Regions from separate parts of the Oceanobacillus sp. AG genome, predicted to be linked through region 2. Evidence: a T-box and tRNA genes for the amino acid it is inferred to sense, from the RefSeq annotation. Region 2 holds a T-box; the other holds one or more tRNA genes.
What was found. The T-box of region 2 lies ahead of alaS (alanine--tRNA ligase). A T-box ahead of a tRNA ligase gene usually reads a tRNA of that ligase, here a tRNA-Ala.
Positions count from the first base shown of each region.

Region 1: it has a tRNA-Ala gene. The T-box ahead of alaS (alanine--tRNA ligase) is inferred to sense a tRNA for this amino acid. The anticodon was not compared.

Region 1 covers NZ_WOWT01000024.1:1,462-11,626, forward strand. Annotated here, with positions in the region: tRNA gene GN217_RS13075 (tRNA-Lys) at 142-214, shown strand; tRNA gene GN217_RS13080 (tRNA-Arg) at 311-387, shown strand; tRNA gene GN217_RS13085 (tRNA-Ile) at 488-561, shown strand; tRNA gene GN217_RS13090 (tRNA-Ser) at 593-685, shown strand; tRNA gene GN217_RS13095 (tRNA-Gly) at 696-766, shown strand; tRNA gene GN217_RS13100 (tRNA-Ile) at 780-853, shown strand; tRNA gene GN217_RS13105 (tRNA-Arg) at 920-993, shown strand; tRNA gene GN217_RS13110 (tRNA-Ala) at 1,062-1,134, shown strand; gene GN217_RS13115 (Rpn family recombination-promoting nuclease/putative transposase) at 1,190-2,338, opposite strand; gene GN217_RS13120 (hypothetical protein) at 2,748-2,966, shown strand; gene GN217_RS13125 (DUF4145 domain-containing protein) at 3,302-4,471, shown strand; gene GN217_RS13130 (DUF5067 domain-containing protein) at 5,314-5,919, shown strand; gene speB (agmatinase) at 6,259-7,239, opposite strand; gene GN217_RS13140 (YkvI family membrane protein) at 7,263-8,183, opposite strand; gene GN217_RS13145 (Lrp/AsnC family transcriptional regulator) at 8,561-8,980, shown strand; gene GN217_RS13150 (restriction endonuclease) at 9,247-9,840, shown strand; gene GN217_RS13155 (D-alanyl-D-alanine carboxypeptidase family protein) at 10,036-10,165, shown strand, end outside.
Region 2 covers NZ_WOWT01000013.1:1,390-11,554, reverse strand. Annotated here, with positions in the region: gene GN217_RS08490 (AI-2E family transporter) at 1-707, shown strand, start outside; T-box leader at 753-955, shown strand; gene alaS (alanine--tRNA ligase) at 1,025-3,670, shown strand; gene GN217_RS08480 (IreB family regulatory phosphoprotein) at 3,754-4,020, shown strand; gene ruvX (Holliday junction resolvase RuvX) at 4,021-4,434, shown strand; gene GN217_RS08470 (DUF1292 domain-containing protein) at 4,449-4,739, shown strand; gene mltG (endolytic transglycosylase MltG) at 4,891-6,012, shown strand; gene GN217_RS08460 (O-methyltransferase) at 6,085-6,726, shown strand; gene udk (uridine kinase) at 6,743-7,372, shown strand; gene greA (transcription elongation factor GreA) at 7,532-8,008, shown strand; gene GN217_RS08445 (YrrS family protein) at 8,357-9,031, shown strand; gene mtnN (5'-methylthioadenosine/S-adenosylhomocysteine nucleosidase) at 9,066-9,752, shown strand; gene sigK (RNA polymerase sporulation sigma factor SigK) at 9,801-10,165, opposite strand, start outside.

The DNA.
Region 1 (10,165 bases), on a different contig from region 2:
AGCACGCCGCGAATTACATCCTTGAGTGAACTTCTCTGAGGCGGCCTGCGAGGAGTGTACGCATCGCCGAATAAGCTTGCAACACGACGAGCTTTCAAACTCCAAGCTCATATAATAAAACCAGCACCAAACTTACAACGCGAGCCATTAGCTCAGTCGGTAGAGCATCTGACTTTTAATCAGAGGGTCACAGGTTCGAATCCTGTATGGCTCATCAATTGAATCACGGTTTTGGCGGGAGTCGCTAGTTGCAGAGGATCTCTAAACCTTCGCGGAGTCTGGTTCCGACTGAACCCCAGAACCATATAAAGCGCCCGTAGCTCAATTGGATAGAGCGTTTGACTACGGATCAAAAGGTTAGGGGTTCGACTCCTCTCGGGCGCGCCATATACATATTTGATTGCGTGAAAGCAGCTCAGAGATGACGGGCATAAAAAATACCAGTGAGGTAGTGAATTCAACTCCCACCGGTCACCCCATAAATACTGGACCCTTAGCTCAGTTGGTTAGAGCTATCGGCTCATAACCGATCGGTCGCAGGTTCGAGTCCTGCAGGGTCCATCGGTTCATCTAAAGAAGCATCATATAGTTCGGAGGTATACCCAAGTCCGGCTGAAGGGATCGGTCTTGAAAACCGACAGGCGGGTCAAACCGCGCGGGGGTTCGAATCCCTCTACCTCCTCCATTTTACATATGCGGGTGTAGTTTAGTGGTAAAACCTCAGCCTTCCAAGCTGATGATGAGGGTTCGATTCCCTTCACCCGCTCTTATTTCATGATGGGCCTGTAGCTCAGCTGGTTAGAGCGCACGCCTGATAAGCGTGAGGTCGGTGGTTCGAGTCCACTCAGGCCCATTAGAAAAACACTTGTTTCTGGGATAGGCAATACATAGTTTTGTAGGAAAATATATTGTTTATGTTGCGCTCTTAGCTCAGCTGGATAGAGCAACAGCCTTCTAAGCTGTAGGTCAGAGGTTCGAATTCTCTAGGGCGCATGAGCCATTCATTATTATTTAGCAGCTTAGGACTAGAATAGCCAACTATTTTACATATATTTTATCTTGGGGCCTTAGCTCAGCTGGGAGAGCGCCTGCCTTGCACGCAGGAGGTCAGCGGTTCGATCCCGCTAGGCTCCATCTAAGCAGGACTACAGTTAGCTTATTAGCTAATTGTAGTCCTTTTTTGTGGTAATTATTTCTTTTTCAATTCACGTTTAATTTCTACAACACGTGATACTGTTAATTCTGTAAAATTCGCTACTTCTTCAACCGCCATACCGCTACTTAGAAGGCGTCGTGCAGTTGTTTCGTTAGCAATTTTTTTACCTTGCTCTAAACCTTCATATAAACCTTGCTTTATACCTTGTTGGAGCCCTTGTTCTAGCCCTTGTTCTAATCCCTCCTTCATTATGCGTTTTCTACCTTCCTCGAGTCCTTCTTTCAATCGCAGTTCCATTTCTCGTTTAGCAGCTTCTTCATCTAAAATATATTTTAGCCTTGCTTCATAAGCAGCGTACTCCTTATCATTCATACTTAATTCTTCCCAATTTTTAAAGGCAGACTCTAATGATTTATCGTTCATTGCAATCTCCTCCAATTTTTGAAAAATGTCATCATAAACCTTTTTATTCTTCCTGTCAACAATTCCTAAAAGTAATAACCATCTTGCTAGTATATCATTCCAAGGGTCAAGCTGCTCTTTTTTCCACGCCTGGATGAGTTTAGGTATTTCTATAAAATGAAATTCCATCAACTCGGTCAGCTTGAACTTTTCTTCATCTTCGTACAGGTGATACGTGGTGTGGAATCGATCCGTTTGCATCAAGTAATTGAAGTTCATGATATTAATGGCAATGACTGGTCTTAGTTCCTTATAAGCCATACTCTTTTTCATTTGCCGGCGATAGATACCTGACCAATAATAAATCGAGCGGTTAATCATATTATGCTGATCCGTGAACTGGATTTCCACATTGATTCGTTCACCAGTTTCAGTTTCAACGATTATATCTAATCGTGACTGCTTGTCACCGTCATATTCCTCTACTTCTTCTACATTTATAAAAATGATGTCTTTAATAGAGTTGCGATTCGTTTTTTGCAAAATTGCATTTAAAAATACTACAGTGATTTGTTTATTCTTTTCTGTACCAAATAACTGTTTAAAAGCATAATCAACTTTTAGATCCATTAATTTGTTCAAGGGTATCCGTTTGAGTAAAGCAGTATCCGAACGTTTTCTGTTTGGCTTTGGTCGAACGCGTTCTTTGTCCTTCTCCTTTACTTCCATTATGACTGGGGGAACAGTGGTATAAATTTCAGAGGGAATATTTCGTGGCATATTGATACTCCTTATTAAATTTTGAGGGTAGTTTCTTTGAAGTATTTCTACTGTAAGTATACCAAATATTTATATAAGATTTAGTTGTTTTTTATCATTCCTTGGAGTATGAAGATGTGTAATTGTTATGGTGGCTCACTTTTAAGTTACCATATACGTGAATAATAGTTTTTCACACTTCATTGAAACGACCGAACAAATGTGCTAAGATAGATGAAGAATATTACCTTCTAGACACCTCACCATAATATCTTAAAAGGACGGGATATCTTGGTAATGCCCCTAGTTATTAGAGAAAAAACGTCGACTTACACAAAACATGATCAGCTTCATAAAAAACTCATCCACACATTTTTATGGCTTCTTTGAAACATATTTAAAACTATCAGAAGACGAGGAGGAAAAGTTGATGAAGGAAATTAGGGAGTTACCAGAGGCTGAAAAAATATTGGAAATTCCAATTTCGTATGAGGAGAAAGGGAAGGAGTTAGGGAGAAAAGAAGGTAGAGTTGAAGGAGTTAAGCAAGTGGCAATGGAAATGATAAAAGAAGGAGCCAGTTTAGAATTCATCTCTAAAGTAACAAAATTAACAATGGAAGAGTTAGAGAAATTAAAAAAGCATCTATGAATATAACTTGAAGTTATTCCAAAAAACCTTCAAGCTGGAGGGCACGTAAGTCTTCTTCAAGTACTTCTTTTTGTTTTACGGAATTCAATTCTTCAAGATACCTTTCCTTGAACTCCATGCAGCCTTGTGCTTGCATGGATTTTTAATGTAGCGTGTACATGTTTGAAATGACAATATAGATCAACTTTACCTATACGAAGATTTGTTCGCTGGAAAGCAACAAATCTGGTAAGATATAGGTAGTAATACACACCTCACAAAATTAAATTTTTCTATCTATAAATACATACATATCAGCAATTTGTTTTAAGATTTACATCAAGGGAGAACAGAAAATGGGAAGTTATTTTTATCAGTTTCTAGAGGATATATCAGAAGAATTGGCAAGGACGTTGGATGAACTGGAAAAGGCTATCTATCACAGTCCTCGCTCGATGTTGACACATAGTAGAACGTTTATCGAAGTATTGCTTGAAAAAGTAATGATCCACGAAAATATGCCCAATGAGCCGTATTTAACGATTAAAACCCGGATTCAAAATTTGGATGATAAAGGGTTGCTGAATGAAGAAGTGAAACATGCATTCCATGAGGTTCGGAAATTAGGGAACGTGGCAGCACATGACACACGACAATTCAGGTTCTCGGAGTCGCTCACATCTTGGGAGCATATTCATACGATTGTGAAATGGTTCGTGGAAGTGTATGAATCGTATACGATTGTAGTTCCAGATTATGTGGATCCAATCATGAAACAGGAGCATTCCTATGGATTAGAAGAGATGGCATTGCGTTTTAAGAAAATTGAAGATCTGTTGAAGGAATCGCTTGCGCATGAGAAACCGAAAGATGTCGAATCTGTAGGAAATGAGATGACTGCAGAAGATAGAACAGAGGAACCGAAGAAGAGGAAGGCCAGGCTTTTATTGCAGGAGGCTTTCAATGAAGAGCCTGGATTTATTCCTGTGCGTACGATTCACTATGGAGATGACTCCATCGATATCCCCTACTTTTTGCGTGATGCATTTCTACTTCCACAGCGTTTTGAAGAGTCGGAGCGGTTTTTAGTTCGTCTAGGTGGAGAGCAACAAGCTAGAATAATGAGTGAACTGCCGCATTCAATGGAAGGTTTCCATTTAAGGGTAACACGTTATACTGAATCTCATTCTGAAACATTCTTTAAAGAGTTGAAAGAATTTGTTGCGGAAGAAATTAGAAGGAAAAAGCTGATGAACAGCCGTCCAGGAGAGTTGTTCTTATTCTATAAGTCTAGTGAAATTGTGGTGACGGAGGATTTGGGCAATGTGGATATCAGTGTAGATAATTTTACTGGTATGCCTGGGTTGATTAAGCAATTAAATCAGGATGGGATTGATAAGGTTCGGGATTTGCCGAAGGAGTTGCTAATTCTTGGGAAATATCGGAGAGTTGGGAAGAGTAGGGTGGAGAGTTTTTTTGGACAGCTTGAGGAGATGCAGGGGAATTTGGTGAAAGAGTTGGTGTAGACACTATTGGTAATTATAATGGAACTGCCAAAATTATAAAAGTTGATTAAATGACTGAAGTACCTTGTCAAAAAAAGTATTACTCCAAGATAGGGAATGTAAACTAAACTGTGTAAGTGGAAGAGCGTACGATTCTGCTATTTAAACGATATACTGAAAGGAAATTATTATGAATAGAGAGACGTTTAACGTTCTTATGTTATTTGTTGAATCAAGCTACTTTCTTATTATGGCCTATGCATATTTTTTTTACTATTATTATTGTTAATTCTTGTTGCCAACTAGATTTAATGCTCCATACGTCGTCATCCCACCACCTCCCTTCTATAGGAAGATGATTAACCGCCCACTAAACTTATGTAGTTGCTGTATAGATTATAGCATAAGACTTATTTGAGTAATGGATTGAACAGAACAATCGATCTATTTTCATTATGGAAGGACATAGGGACAGGTTGTTCGTCATCTTATTAACAAGGTAATTCAAACAACGGACCTGTACCTCCGTCCTTTGTAATAATATCCAATCTATTTGATGATAGGATTCAAAAAACCACTAAAATTTGGTTATTATTCGAATGTTGTTTTCAATTCCTATTGAATATCCGTATTATAACAGTATAATAGTTATAAGGAACTGTGCTTAAATGACTGGTAAAATGATATTATAGGGAGTGATTGCTAAGGGGGGGCGATGCCATTTTGTAGTCTAATACTTTAGGAGGTTTATAAAGAAACCTTAGATGGAGGAAAAATAGTAAGTTATATCAACTGTAGGAGCGTTAAGTTAAGTAGGCTATCTATATCGAATAAAAGAATGGAAAATAATATATTTACAAACAATGAATACATATGGAGGTAGAAAAGTGAGTAAAAAGTGGTTAGGTTTATTGATTGCAGGTCTTTTAGTCTTATCAGCCTGTGGAGATACTAATAATGAATCAGGTCAACAAGAGGAAAATGCAGAACCAGAAACAAATGATGTTGCACAAAATGAAGAAATAGAAGAAGCAGAGGAAGAGCAGGAAGAAGAAGTGGAAGTTGAAGAATCATCAGGAAATGAGATTGTCCTTGGCGAACCAATCAATGTGGGAGAATACGAAATGACTATTCAAAGTTATAGCCTTGGTGTAGATTATGATGGAAAAGATGCTTTAATTATTGAATATGATTGGGTCAATAATTCAGATGAATCAGCTTCGCCTTTCATGACTTTCATGCTAAAAGGTTTCCAAGATGGAGTGGAAACGGACGAGGTATTTATGGTTGACGATGTGGATTTATCGATTGGGCAAAAAGAAGTTAGACCAGGTGGATCAATTGAAGGTGCACAGGATATTGTTGGTATAGATGATTTGTCCAAGCCGCTTGAGCTGGAATTAGATGAACTTATGTCTTTTGAAAGCAACCCTTATTTAGTAGAAATTGATTTATCAACATTAGAATAATTTTTAAAAGTTATCTCAATAAAAAAAACGAGTAACAAGATAATTTTTAGCTTAACATTCGCAACAAGTTGACTTTATATGGAATCATAATAAGAAATATTAAGCATTCATGAGATATCTAGATTAATGGACTTAGCAGCATCAGAAATACAATAAATTTCAGTGGAAGCACTACTTTCGGAGCCATGTGTGTAAAAAGAAACGGCTGGGTCTCTAGAGACTACGCTAAGACATAATTCTTTTCTTAATGTAAAATATGCACCAACATAAAAACACAAAAAAGCAATCCACACAAGGATTGCTTTTCTGAAATACAAATCTTAGTAGATTATTGTAATCTTAACTTTGTTCAGCTTGCTTAAGATTTTTCTCATGAATAATGAAGTTCATAAAATCGATGATAAGTCTTGCTGCGATTTGAGAAGTCACTCCTGTAGGGTCATATAAAGGATTCACCTCAACTAAATCAAAGCCAATGACATCACCTTTTTTGGCAACGACTTCCAAGATTTCACTGACCTCGTCATAGAAGAATCCGCCAGGGGAAGGGGATCCTGCACCAGGTGCGATGGACGCATCCAAACCGTCAATATCAAGGGTAACATAATACTTTTCACCTTCAGGCATATCTTTCAATGCTTCCTCGATACCCATTTTTCGAATTTGTTTTGGTGATAGAATCGAACTGCCATATTCTCTTGCATCATCAAAATCTTCCTTCTGACTGCTCCCAACACCGCGAATACCTAGTTGAGCCATTTTGTTAATATGCGGCATTTCCGACATCCGTCTCATTGGGCTACTGAGTGTGAAACGTTGGCCAGAAGCTTCTTTCAACCAGTCCAAGTGGGCGTCAATCTGTACGACGTTCACTTTTTCGTGTTTGTCTAGTGCAAAAGCGACTGGAGATGTTATCGAATGGTCTCCCCCCAACACAATAGGAATTGCTCCCTTTTCAATGATTTTCCGAATGGCTTCCTCGGTATTTTCGTGGCTCTGTTCTACATCGCCATTGATGATGGATACATCACCACAATCGACTATTTTCCAACCTTCATCGCTATAGATAATATCTCTTTCGTGGTCATATCCTCCCCCGAATCCATAAAGAGAGGATTGTTCGCGAATGGATCTTGGTCCCATTCTAGTGCCGGAGCGCCATGCGGTTGTCATATCATTTGGTACACCGATGATTGCAAAATCTGCATCTAGTTCATCTAGGTTTGTACATATTGGATATTTTCTAAATGACGTAATACCAGTAAATGGCATGTTCAATTTCACTCTTGTATAATTATCTTTTCTTGCGTATTTACTCATGTTATAACCCTCATTTTCTATTTTTAAAATTTTTGTTTATCAATGTTTCCTTTATTGATGAATTGCCGATAGAGCATACCTGCAATTAATATTAGACCGATATAGCCGACGATTGGGTAAACCAAATCAATAATTTTGGCAAACGGTAATAATCCACCGAAAAATCCGACAATTGTTAATCCAATGGTAATAAGTCTATATTTCTTCGTGTCGCCTTTTGAAAATTGTACAGCGACGGTCCACAACATACCTACTGCAGTGGTATATATCGCAATCAATAGAATGATAGAAAAGACTAGAGAAAGCGAAGGACTGATTTGATTTGCTAAGAACAAGGTTGGAATATCCATCGTATGTGTTTCTTCGACGTTGGACAAGATGCCAATATAGATTGCAAAAACCCCGATAAGCATAATCAATCCACCAAGAGTACCTCCCAAGATGACATTTTTTCTGCTTGTTTCTTCTTTCCCTACATTCGCTAAAAAAGGAAGGGCAACTAGGAGAACAAAAGAAGAATAAACAAAGCCAGATTGCCACCAGTGATTTGTTGCGGTTGAAATTTGAATGTTATTAAGGATATCTCCAGCTTGTCCAAATCCTTCTACATTAAAATTCCCTGCTCCTACTACAATTGCAAAGATTACGATAATAGGTCCCGCTATTCCCAAAATCTTTACGATGGTGTCTAAACGTAATAAAGCTGTAATCATAACAAGGATAGCCATTAAGGCACGTCCGGGAACGACACCTACCCCAAAGTGTTCCGAAACGGTTGCACCTGCACCAGAAATCATGACGACAAATACGACTAGTATGAATAACTGGGCAAACCAATAGAAGAATATTCCTAGGTATTTTCCACAAAAATATATAAAGACTTCTTTTGAATCTTTCGCCTGTAAACGCAGTCCCGTGTCCATCGCATAGGCTCCGAACCACATATGGATAACAGCAGCTATTATAATAGCACCTATACCTAAGTAGCCGAATGAAACGAAAAATTGCAGAATCTCTTAGCCCGTCGCCGTACCAGCGCCCAATATAAATGACACGAAGGTACCTGCTAAAATAATGATTCTTAATGTGTTATTCATCATGTCTCCTCTTTTTCATTTTTTTTCACTTGTTTGACCACTACAAAAAAGCTTGCCTCCTTTTTAAAATTTTTATCCCTTTTCAAACAAGATTATATTACATATAATAATAGTAGAAATTTTAAATTATTATATACAAAAGTGAATTAATTCAATTAAAAGAACCTTCTAATTGAATAAAAATATACTAATATACTTATCATATTGAAAAAGGAGGATTAAGGATGGATGAATTAGATATCAAACTGATAACATTACTGCAAGAGGACGGGCGAATTTCAATAAGTAAACTGTCGGAGAGAATGGCACTTAGTCGTCCTAGTGTGGCCGAAAGAGTGAAGCGCTTGGAAGAAAAAGGTATGATAGAAGGCTATACTGCCTTGATATCACCTGAAGCAATCGGGCGGAAATTGTTAGTTATCATTGAATTAAGCGATATACTGGAACCTCTAAATAAAATTGAAGAAAAGCTTGCAAGTGAACCCGCTGTGATCGAATGCCATCGAGCTACAGGCCATGTTCATTATTACATCAAAGCGGCTCTATATGATATTGGGGAACTCACCCGATTGGTGGAAAGTCTTTTACCCTACGGAAAAACAAAAACATCTGTGTTGCTCGGCACCCCTGTGAAAAAAGGGTAATTTTGCCGCATGATAATTACCATGATGAACAATGAAGAGTGAATAACCTGGGATAGTGAAAACAATTGAAGACATCGGTAACGAGGGACGTAAAATTACTCAATAAGTTACTAGGACTGACCAATTCACTCATAAATACAAAATTATGCCCACCTATATGCTAAAATGAATCTATATTGTTAGTCATTATTCTATACGCCTTGTATACTTCCTATCAATCATGTTAATAAATATTACTAACATGATAGTTTAGGGAGTGACACAAGATGTTAGTTTTAGAATTAATTATCGGTTTAGTCCTACTGGCTGCATTCCTTCATTTCCGTTATACAAAAAGGAAACACCAACGGATAAACTCGCTCATTGATCGACATATCGAAGCAAGTGAGGAATTGAAGAAGACCCTAGCTATGGGGTTGTATTTACGATTCAAAACAGAATCAGCAGAGCAACCGGTAAATTATTCTAGCATTTATCTTAAAGGTAATCCTATTTCCTTTGAATCGTTTGTTGCGGACCTTATGAAAACAAGTAGAGGCGGAAGTATTTGGGTTTCTCCTTCCAGTAATGATCAAGGTGTGGATTTTGAACATACAACTGGTTCCGGATTATATCTAGGCCAAGTAAAATGCTATGAAGAAGACCTGCCTTTTGACCCGATTGCACTCATTCATTCGAATATGGTAAAACGGGATGCGGTTGGTGGCTATGTTATTACTACCGGATCTTTTACCGAAAATGCAAGACACTATGCACAAGGATTAAATATTGAACTGATTGATGGAGTTAAACTTGTGGAAGAATGGTTTGCGAGTTTAAGGCACTCTGAGGAAGATATAAATAATTTGATAGATGATTAGTATCTAATCTTGTATTTCGTCTCTGTTATATATTAAATAAAGCATGAAGGACAGGTTCCTTTACCATTGTTTTACCGAGAATCAATGGAAGAGGAGCCTTTCCTTTTATTTCTACTTTGATACAATAAATGTATCAATTAAAGGTGCTCTTTTGTTGAGGTATACGATAGGAAAAATATGTAAAGGAATACTAGTATGAAAAAACTCTCGAGATTTATAAAGATTTTAATCATTGCGGTTGTTACCATATTTGTATTATTTAAAGTAGGGGATAAAATTTATGAATATTTTTCTCCTTTACGTAATGATGGATATACCAGCCCAT
Region 2 (10,165 bases):
ATCTTTACACCTCTACATCCTTCCTGCCGGAGACCTTCCATGACAAGATTGATGAAGTCATTATTCGGCTGGAAAATCTGTCGGATCATCTCGTATCCCGCTTAGTCGACGGGTTTACTCATCTAATTGATATGATTCTAATGGTCACCGTTATTCCCGTCCTCGTCTTTTATTATATAAAGGATTACCATCTGCTGAAACAATTTCTAAAGAGGTTTATCCCGCCTCGGCTCCATTCAAGGATGCAACTGATGGTCGAGAAAATCGATGAAGGTCTTGGTGGGTATTTGCGAGGCTTGTTTTTTGTCAGCTTGTTTGTGACATTGCTTACATTCCTTGCTTTTAAATTTTTACAAGTACCTTATGCGCTTTTACTTGCAATCGTAATCGGACTCACCAATATTATCCCTTATTTCGGTCCGATAATCGGTGCGGTACCAGCCGTAATGATTGCTTATACTACTTCACCGCTTCTTGCTCTTTATGTAATTATTGCAATATTTGTTGTCCAGATGATAGATGGGAATTTCCTTTCGCCATTTATTATGGGAAAGAATATTCGAATTCACCCGGTGATGATTATATTTGCATTATTGTTAGGCGGACAGTTATTTGGAATTATTGGAATGATTATCGCTGTGCCATTAGTTGCTATTTTAAAAGTCGTTGTTAAACACTTACCGTATCTTTTACCTGGTGATAACTGATTGACAAGCGGTTAATATTTATCTATACTAACGCTAAATGAAGATTTAAAAATGATGAAAGTGCCGAGTACATGAAGCTCGTGTGACAGAAAGGGATTTTTAAGCTGAGAAAATCCTCACATCGAATCATGGAATGCTACACTTGAGTGCGGCTAATCCCCGTCGGTATCAAACCGTTAACATGCATAAGAGGTGAATAGGCAACAATTCACAAATAGGGTGGTACCGCGAACAATCTCGTCCCTGCATAAGCAGAGAGGAGATTTTTTTATGTTGAAAAATGGCCCCAACTTCAAATACAAGGAGGATAATAAAAGATGAAAAAATTTAATTCAGCTGAAGTTAGACAACTGTTTCTTGATTTCTTTAAAGAAAAAGGTCATACAGTAGAGCCAAGCGCACCGCTTGTTCCGAAAGACGATCCGAGTCTTTTATGGATCAACAGCGGGGTTGCCACATTAAAGAAATACTTTGATGGAAGAGTCATCCCGGATAATCCTCGAATCGTAAACGCACAGAAATCAATCCGAACGAACGATATTGAGAATGTCGGCTATACTGCTAGACACCACACATTCTTTGAAATGCTCGGTAATTTTTCCATCGGTGATTATTTCAAAAAAGAAGCAATCCACTGGGCATGGGAATTTTTAACGAGTGATAAATGGCTCGGATTCGACCCAGACGTCTTATCGGTTACGGTTCATCCGGAAGATGATGAGGCTTATGATATTTGGCTTAACGAAATTAAATTGCCGCCAGAACGAATCATTCGACTGGAAGAGAACTTCTGGGATATTGGGGAAGGTCCAAGTGGCCCGAATACGGAAATCTTTTATGACCGTGGCGAGAAGTACGGCAATGATCCGAATGATCCAGAGTTATTTCCAGGAGGAGAGAACAGCCGTTATCTTGAAATATGGAACCTGGTATTCTCCCAATTCAACCATAATGCGGACGATACGTACACTCCGCTACCAAAGAAGAATATTGATACTGGAATGGGTCTAGAACGTCTCATATCAATTATTCAGGACGTGCCGACAAACTTTGAAACGGACCTATTTATGCCAATAATTGAAAAGACAGAGCAAATCGCCCAAGTCAAATATGGAGCAAATGATAAACAAACAATTGCTTTTAAAGTCATCGCCGACCATATTCGTACGGTTAGCTTTGCGATAGCTGATGGTGCGCTTCCATCTAATGAAGGGCGGGGTTACGTCTTAAGAAGGCTGATTCGTCGAGCGATTCGCTTTTCCAAAGATATTGGCTTGGACAAACCATTTTTATATGAATTGGTCGATGTTGTCGGTGAAATTATGCAGGACTTTTATCCGCAAGTAATCGAACAGAAAGATCATATCGCAAAAATTATCCGTTCTGAAGAAGAACGATTCCATGAAACCTTAAACGACGGATTAGAGATATTATCTTCAATCATTAAAAGGGAAGAAAAGGCTGGAAATAAAGTATTTCCTGGAGAAGAAGTATTTAAATTATATGATACGTATGGTTTTCCAAAGGAACTTACAGCCGAGTATGTTGAAGAACATGGATTTACAATTGATGAGCACGGTTTTGAAACCGAAATGGAAAAACAGAAAGAAAGAGCAAGAAACGCAAGACAAAAGGTCGATTCGATGCAAGTACAAGACACGACATTAAGTGGCCTGGATTTGGAAGACACCTTTACCGGATATGACAAACTGGAAACGAAGACTACCGTTATAGCGATTATCCATGCCGGTGAAGAAGCACAAGTGGCAAAAGCAAATGATGAAGTATTCCTCTTCTTGAAAGAAACGCCATTTTACGCGGAGAGTGGTGGACAAGTTGGCGACAAAGGATGGATTTATACGGAGCATGCGTCAGCTTATGTAGAAGATGTTCAAAAATCACCACAAGGACTCCATATCCATAAAGTGATAGTGAAAAGCGGGGAAATTAGTAAAGGGGATGAAGTTCAGGCAATTGTCGAAAATGCCTTCCGTAACGCAGTTATTAAAAACCATACGGCAACCCACATACTGCACCAAGCATTAAAGGATGTGCTAGGTAATCATGTCAATCAAGCAGGTTCACTCGTCACCCCAGATCGTTTGCGTTTTGATTTCACTCATTTTTCCGCACTCAGTGAAGACGAACTTCGGAAAATCGAAGCGATTGTGAACGAAAAAATTTGGCAATCCATTGATCTTTCCATTGATTATCAGGAATTTGAAAAAGCGAAAGAAACAGGAGCAATGGCGTTATTCGGGGAAAAATATGGAGATATTGTCCGTGTTGTGCAAATCGGTGACTACAGTGTCGAGTTGTGTGGCGGCTGTCATGTACGTAACACTTCTGAAATCGGCCTGTTTAAACTCGTATCTGAAGGCGGGATCGGCGCTGGAACGAGAAGGATAGAAGCTGTCACAAGCAAGAAAGCTTTTGAGTTTTTAAACGGGAAAATGAAGATTCTAAAGCAGGTATCTAATCTAGTGAAGGCAAATGATGATCAGCAAATTACAGAAAGAGTACAATCATTACAACAAGAAGTAAGTAACCTGGAAAAGGAAAATGAATCTTTAAGTACAAAAATAGCAAACATTGAAGCATCTTCTATCTTGGAAAAAGTGGAAGATATCGCCGGTGTCCCGGTGCTAGCAGAGCACGTCAATGTAAAAGATATGAACCAGTTACGGAATATGGTCGATGATTTGAAACAAAAGCTGGATTCCGCAGTTATTTTACTGGCAACAGAAAATAACGGAAAAGTTCAGCTCGCGGCAGGAGTTTCCAAAGACTTTGTCGAAAAAGGTATACATGCAGGTAAATTAATAAAAGAAGCTGCTACCATTTGCGGTGGTGGCGGCGGAGGGCGACCGGACATGGCCCAGGCAGGGGGAAGTGATCCATCTAAAATTCAAGACGCCCTCACATCTGCACAAGCCTTTGTAAAGAAAACAATCAATCAGTAGTAATTTGTAACAATCCATGGAAAAGGTTATAATGAATTTTATAAAGATGGATCGTGCGCGAATACTTGGAATGAGGTGTCACAATGAGTTCAATTGATAAAACAATGAAGTTTAATTTTTCAGAGGAGCCGTATGATCGCGATATAAAAACAATCCTTTTTACTGTGCATGAAGCATTAAAGGAAAAAGGATACAATCCAATTAATCAGATTGTAGGTTATTTATTATCCGGTGACCCTGCTTATATCCCAAGGCATAAAGATGCGAGAAACCTAATTCGTAAAGTGGAACGCGATGAGGTAATTGAAGAATTAGTAAAATATTATTTAAAGGAAAATCAAAACAACTAAATGAAAATTATTGGACTAGATGTCGGATCGAAAACAATAGGAGTTGCTGTCAGTGATGCATTGGGCTGGACAGCACAAGGGCTAACAACGATTCATTGGAATGAGCTTGATCTCCATTCTGCAGACGATGAATTAAAAAAAATCATAGACGAACATGATATAGGGAAAGCTATCATTGGCTTACCAAAGAACATGAATGGTACAATCGGAGAGCGGGGAGAAGCTTCCCAGCGTTTTGCCGAACATTTTGGAGAAACGTTCCAATTGCCTTATGTTCTTTGGGACGAACGTTTAACGACTGCCGCTGCGGAACGAGTTTTATTGGAAGCAGATATGAGCAGAAAGAAACGGAAAAAAGTAATTGATAAGATGGCTGCAGTGTTTATATTACAGGGCTATCTGGATCAAAAATAAAAAGAGGTGACCTCATGAGTTTAGAAGAAAAAGAAAGAATTATCATCCCGGATGATAACGGAGAAGAGCATTTATTCGAGGTATTATTTACATTCGATGTCGATGATACAGACCAATCTTATATCGCCGTTGTACCTGTCGAACAAGCGGAAGACGAAGAAGTCGAAGTATATGCTTTCCGTTATGAGGAAAAAGAAAATGATGAGGAAGATCTCTCCCTGTTTCCGATTGAATCGGATGAGGAATGGGAAATTGTTGAAGAGATGCTCGCAACATTGGCGGAGGAAGACGAAGACGAAAAGTAAATTTTTTATTAAAGCTGATGTCTCCAAGAGACATCAGCTTTTCCCTGTGAAGTGAATTTTTATAGTGTTATGGATGAAATTAGGATTCACTTTATACTTTATTATTTTACATAATATAGTATAATATATCGAATAAGAGGGAGAGGAATACATGAGCAAAGGTAAATTCACCAAGCGCTTCAAAGAAAACCGTAATGCTCGTGGGGAAGAAGCGCGCACGGTCCGTAAGATAGTATCCATCGTCTTGCTAGTACTAATCATTATATTAGTCATAAGTGGACTGGCTGGTTATTTCTATGTGAAATCGGCTCTGGAACCGGTAGAAGCAGATAGTGAAGAAAAAGTCGAAGTTGAAATACCGATTGGTTCAACCAGTTCAACAATAGCGACGATATTAGAGGAAAATGGTATTATAAAAAATGGCCTTATTTTTCGTTTCTACATAAAATTGAAAAATGAATCAGATTTCCAAGCTGGTGTCTATACATTCAGCCCAGCGATGTCGATGGATGAAATCATCGAATCCCTAAAAAGCGGGAAAATTGTCCTGGAAACAGCGCATCGGGTCACAATTCCTGAAGGGCTCACCATCGAGCAGATTGCTGAAATCTATGCCGATCAATTCTCATTCACAAGCGAAGAGTTTTTGGAGAAAGTGAATGATGAAAAATATATCAAACAGTTAATAAAGGATTATCCACTTCTCCTTACCGACGATATATTAAATGAGGAGATTAGATATCCACTGGAAGGTTATTTATTTGCGATTACGTATGATTTCTATGAGGAAGATCCTTCGATTGAGACGATTGTCGAAATGATGCTGGATCAAACGCAGGCGATCGTATCCCAACACTTTGAGGAAATCGAAGAACTTGATTTGACGATGCATGAAGTTATTACATTTGCTTCCATTATTGAAAAAGAAACCGGACATATCGATCAGCGTAATGAAATAGCTGGCGTCTTCTATAACCGTTTAGAAGCAGATATGCCGCTTCAAACTGACCCGACAGTGCTCTATGCACAGGGAGAGCATAAAGACCGTGTATTATATGAGGATTTGGAAATTGAATCACCGTATAATACGTATTATGTGGAAGGGTTACCGGTCGGACCAATCAGTAATTTCGCCGAAAGTTCGTTAGAGGCAGTCCTGAATCCGGTAGAAAGTGATTATTATTATTTCCTTCATGACCACGAGGGGAATATTCACTTTGCAGAAACGTTAGAGGAGCATAATCAAAATAAAAAAAATATGAATGATGAGTAGAAATGTGAATACTATATTCACATTTCTACTTTTCACGAAAGAAAACTTTTTAGTAAAAAAGAGGTAGAAATGATGAATGAGGACATTCAGGGTTATTTACAAGAGCTAATCAATCCTGCTACTGATCAGGTGAGAGAGCTTGAAGAATATGCGCACTTACACAACGTGCCGATTATGGAGAGCACAGCAATTGATTTTTTACTGAAACAAATCATGATCCATCAACCGAAAAGAATTCTAGAAATAGGAACAGCAATCGGTTATTCTGCTATCCGGATGCTTGAAGCAAGTCCAGAAGCCGAAATCATAACGATTGAAAGGGATAAACAACGTTACGAGGAAGCTGTTCGATTTATAAAAGAATCGCAGAAAAGCGAACAAGTAGATGTCCGCTTTGGTGATGCGCTCGAGGTGTTAGAAGAATTACAGCAGGATAAGGAATCATTTGATTTCATTTTTATTGATGCAGCTAAAGGGAAATATCGGGATTTCTTTGATTTAGCCCACCCACTCCTCCAAAAGGGGGGCTGGCTCGTTACGGATAATGTCTTATTCCGAGGCTATGTGAAAGACGAGGAGACAGCACCAAAAAGGTACCGGAATATGGTGAAGAAAATCCGTGCTTATAATCAATTCTTAAGTGCACATCCGGAATATATAACATCGATCTTGCCTATTGGAGACGGTGTAATGATAAGTTATAAAAAAGATTGAAAGGCGGCCAAATGGAATGTTGGATAAACCAATGGTCATCGGTGTTGCAGGAGGAAGTGGAAGCGGAAAAACATCTGTAACAAGAGCAATCTATGATCGCTTTACCGATAAATCAATTCTTGTCCTTGAACAAGATTATTACTATAAAAATCAAGCACATTTATCATTCGAAGAGAGATTAAATACGAATTACGATCATCCATTTGCGTTTGATAATGATTTATTGATTCAACATGTTCAAGACTTGACGGAGAAAAAGACGATTGAGAAGCCGGTCTATGATTATAAATTGCATACCCGCTCCGATAAAGTGATTCATGTAGAACCAAAAGATGTCATTATTGTGGAAGGGATTCTTATCCTGGAAGATGCTGAGCTCCGTGAATTGATGGATATTAAAGTATTTGTTGATACGGATGCAGATTTAAGGATCATACGCCGATTAATGCGGGATATCAAGGAAAGAGGTCGGAGTCTGGATTCAGTTATCGATCAATACTTGAGCAACGTACGACCATCCCATGAGCAGTTTATCGAACCGACAAAGCGCTATGCAGATATTATCATCCCGGAAGGTGGACAGAACCATGTAGCAATTGATATCATGGCATCTAAAATAGAAACAATGTTGTCACACAAAAACTAATTTCAATGTAAAAATATATTGATAAATTAGGAGAACTCTGCCATGATGGTGAATAGCATATTCTCATACATCTCATAAATGCGGTCAAAGCGCATACATTTAATGCAAGTGCAGGATTTATTCTTAATGAAAGTGGAAAAATATAAAGGAGTGTTTTACATGTCTACAGAGAAAAGTTATTATATGACAGCCGAGGGGAAAGAAAAATTAGAGAAAGAATTACATTATTTAAAAACGGATAGAAGACAAGAAGTCGTTGAAAGGATTAAAATAGCCCGTGATTTCGGTGACTTGTCTGAGAACTCCGAGTATGATTCTGCCAAAGAGGAACAAGCTTTTGTTGAACAACGAATTACCCAATTAGAAAAAATGATCCGTAATGCAGTGATCATTGAAAATACAGATACAAACTCAAACATCGTGTCCTTAGGGAAATCTGTTACTTTCCAAGAACTTCCAGACGGTGATGAGGAAACTTATACAATCGTGGGAAGCGCTGAAGCTGACCCATTTGAAGGTAAAATTTCTAATGATTCACCAATTGCCAAAAGCTTGCTCGGTCAAGAAGTTGGTACGGAAGTTACTGTTACGACTCCAGGAGGCGACTTCCAAGTTCGCATTACAAAAGTCGAATAATAAAATATTAAAGAACGAGCAGCGGGGGAGACTCTGCTGCTTTTTAAATCTTTCGTCATGGTACAATTCTGATATGTCCAGCTTATTTTCTCCCCATAAATCTTATGGTATGATACTATAAAGTCAAACTTCAATCATTGGGGGTTCGACGTACTGAATGTACGAGTCTGACGTTGCGATAAGCGTCTCGTACTTAGATGACATTTATCCTTTATGATTGTTAGTTGAACGAATCAGGTGTTAGCGTCCGTTATCCCTCGAAACTTTTTAGGTACACGCTCAAGTTTTCGGTGGGAGTTTTACTGACGATCGCATCGTGATAAACGGGAACGAGGAGGTAAAATAAAGATGACAAAAAATAACTCGCGTATGGACAAGTTTGAAAAACGTAGGAGAAACACCAAATTTATTAATTATTTTCTTACAATAGCTGCCGTCCTGGTGTTATTTTTAATCGGCGCTTGGATTTTCGGAGGCAATGATAAGAAAGCATCTGATGATAACGAGGGTTCGACAAGTGAAGAAGATTCATTTTTCCTGGAAACCGAAGATGAAAATGAAAAACCAGATGATGAAGAAGCGAATGGAAAAGAAGATAGTGACGACAGTGAAGTAGATGAAGATGATCGCAACAAAGATGAAGAAGATGAATCTGTTGATGAAAATGAATCAGAGGAAAATGATGATTATGACGAAATTGAGACGGTAGAAACAGAGCCATCAGATGATGATGTTGCAGAAGCGGTTATGGGTAACTGGCCACCAATTGGTACAGAGCAAACTGGTCCACATACAACTAATTATGAAGATGGCTCAGCTGACCGAATTGAGATTAAACGGGCGGCTTCAAAGGTAACTGGCATCCCGGAAGATGATTTAATTGAAGTTTGGATTGGAAATGGAGGAGATCAGAAAGTGGTCGCCACTGTTTCGAACCGTGCTCAAACTGAAAAATATCGTATTTTCATGTCTTGGATTGACGAAGAAGGTTGGCAACCAACCAAACTAGAAACATTGAAATGATGAAAAGTTGAACTAAAAAGCTGGAGGTAACAACATGATTGGAATCATCGGAGCAATGGATGAAGAAATAGCTTATTTACTGGAGAACATGGATAACCGAACAGAAATCACAGTTGCTGGTTGCCATTTTATCCAAGGGGAATTAGCAGGAAAAGAGATTGTGTTATTAAAATCTGGAATCGGTAAAGTGAATGCAGCAATGGGAACGACAATTATGATGGAACGCTTCCACCCACAGTTCATTATTAATACCGGTTCTGCCGGAGGTTTCTCAGATAATCTTAATGTGGGGGATCTTGTGATTTCTAATGAAGTTGTACATCATGACGTAGATGTTACTGCGTTTGATTATGTTTATGGCCAAGTACCGGGTCTACCTGCTACATTTAAAGCAGATGAACGTCTTGTCCAGTTGACCGCAGATGCGGTAAAAGGGTTAGGAATAAACTTTGAAATCGGTCTAATAGCTACTGGTGATTCATTTATGGAAGATGAAGTCAAAGTAAATACAGCGCGATTTAAGTTTCCAGAAATGATTGCCGCTGAAATGGAAGCAGCTGCTATAGCTCAAGTATGTGCTCAATATGAGACTCCATTTGTCGTTATCCGAGCGCTTTCTGATATCGCAGGAAAGGATTCGTCTGTTTCCTTTGACGCATTCCTTAAAACGGCGGCAAAAAACGCTTCTGAATTAATTATGAAGGTTGTAAAAACTGTATAGATACAAACTCGGATAGAGGAATTCACTTTGAATTCCTCTGTCTTTATTTCAGTCGTTCTGTTTACTTCTTTCCTGTCGGTAATACTCATGGAAAACCTTCATTAAAGCACGTTTCTCAATGCGGGAAACGTAGCTTCTTGATATGTTTAACTTTTTTGCAATTTCTCGCTGGGTCATTTCATTTTTATCGTGAAGTCCATATCGGTAGATGATTACTTCTTTTTCCCGTTCATCGAGAACTTTGAAGAAATGTTGCATCTTATCGATCTCCATGTTCAATTGGATATATTCGATGATGTTTTCATTTTCAGCCTCTAAAATATCGATCAGACTGATTTCATTGCCTTCTTTATCCTGACCGATGGGGTCGTGGAGAGAGACGTCTTTCTTTACCTTTTTTAAGGCGCGGAGAT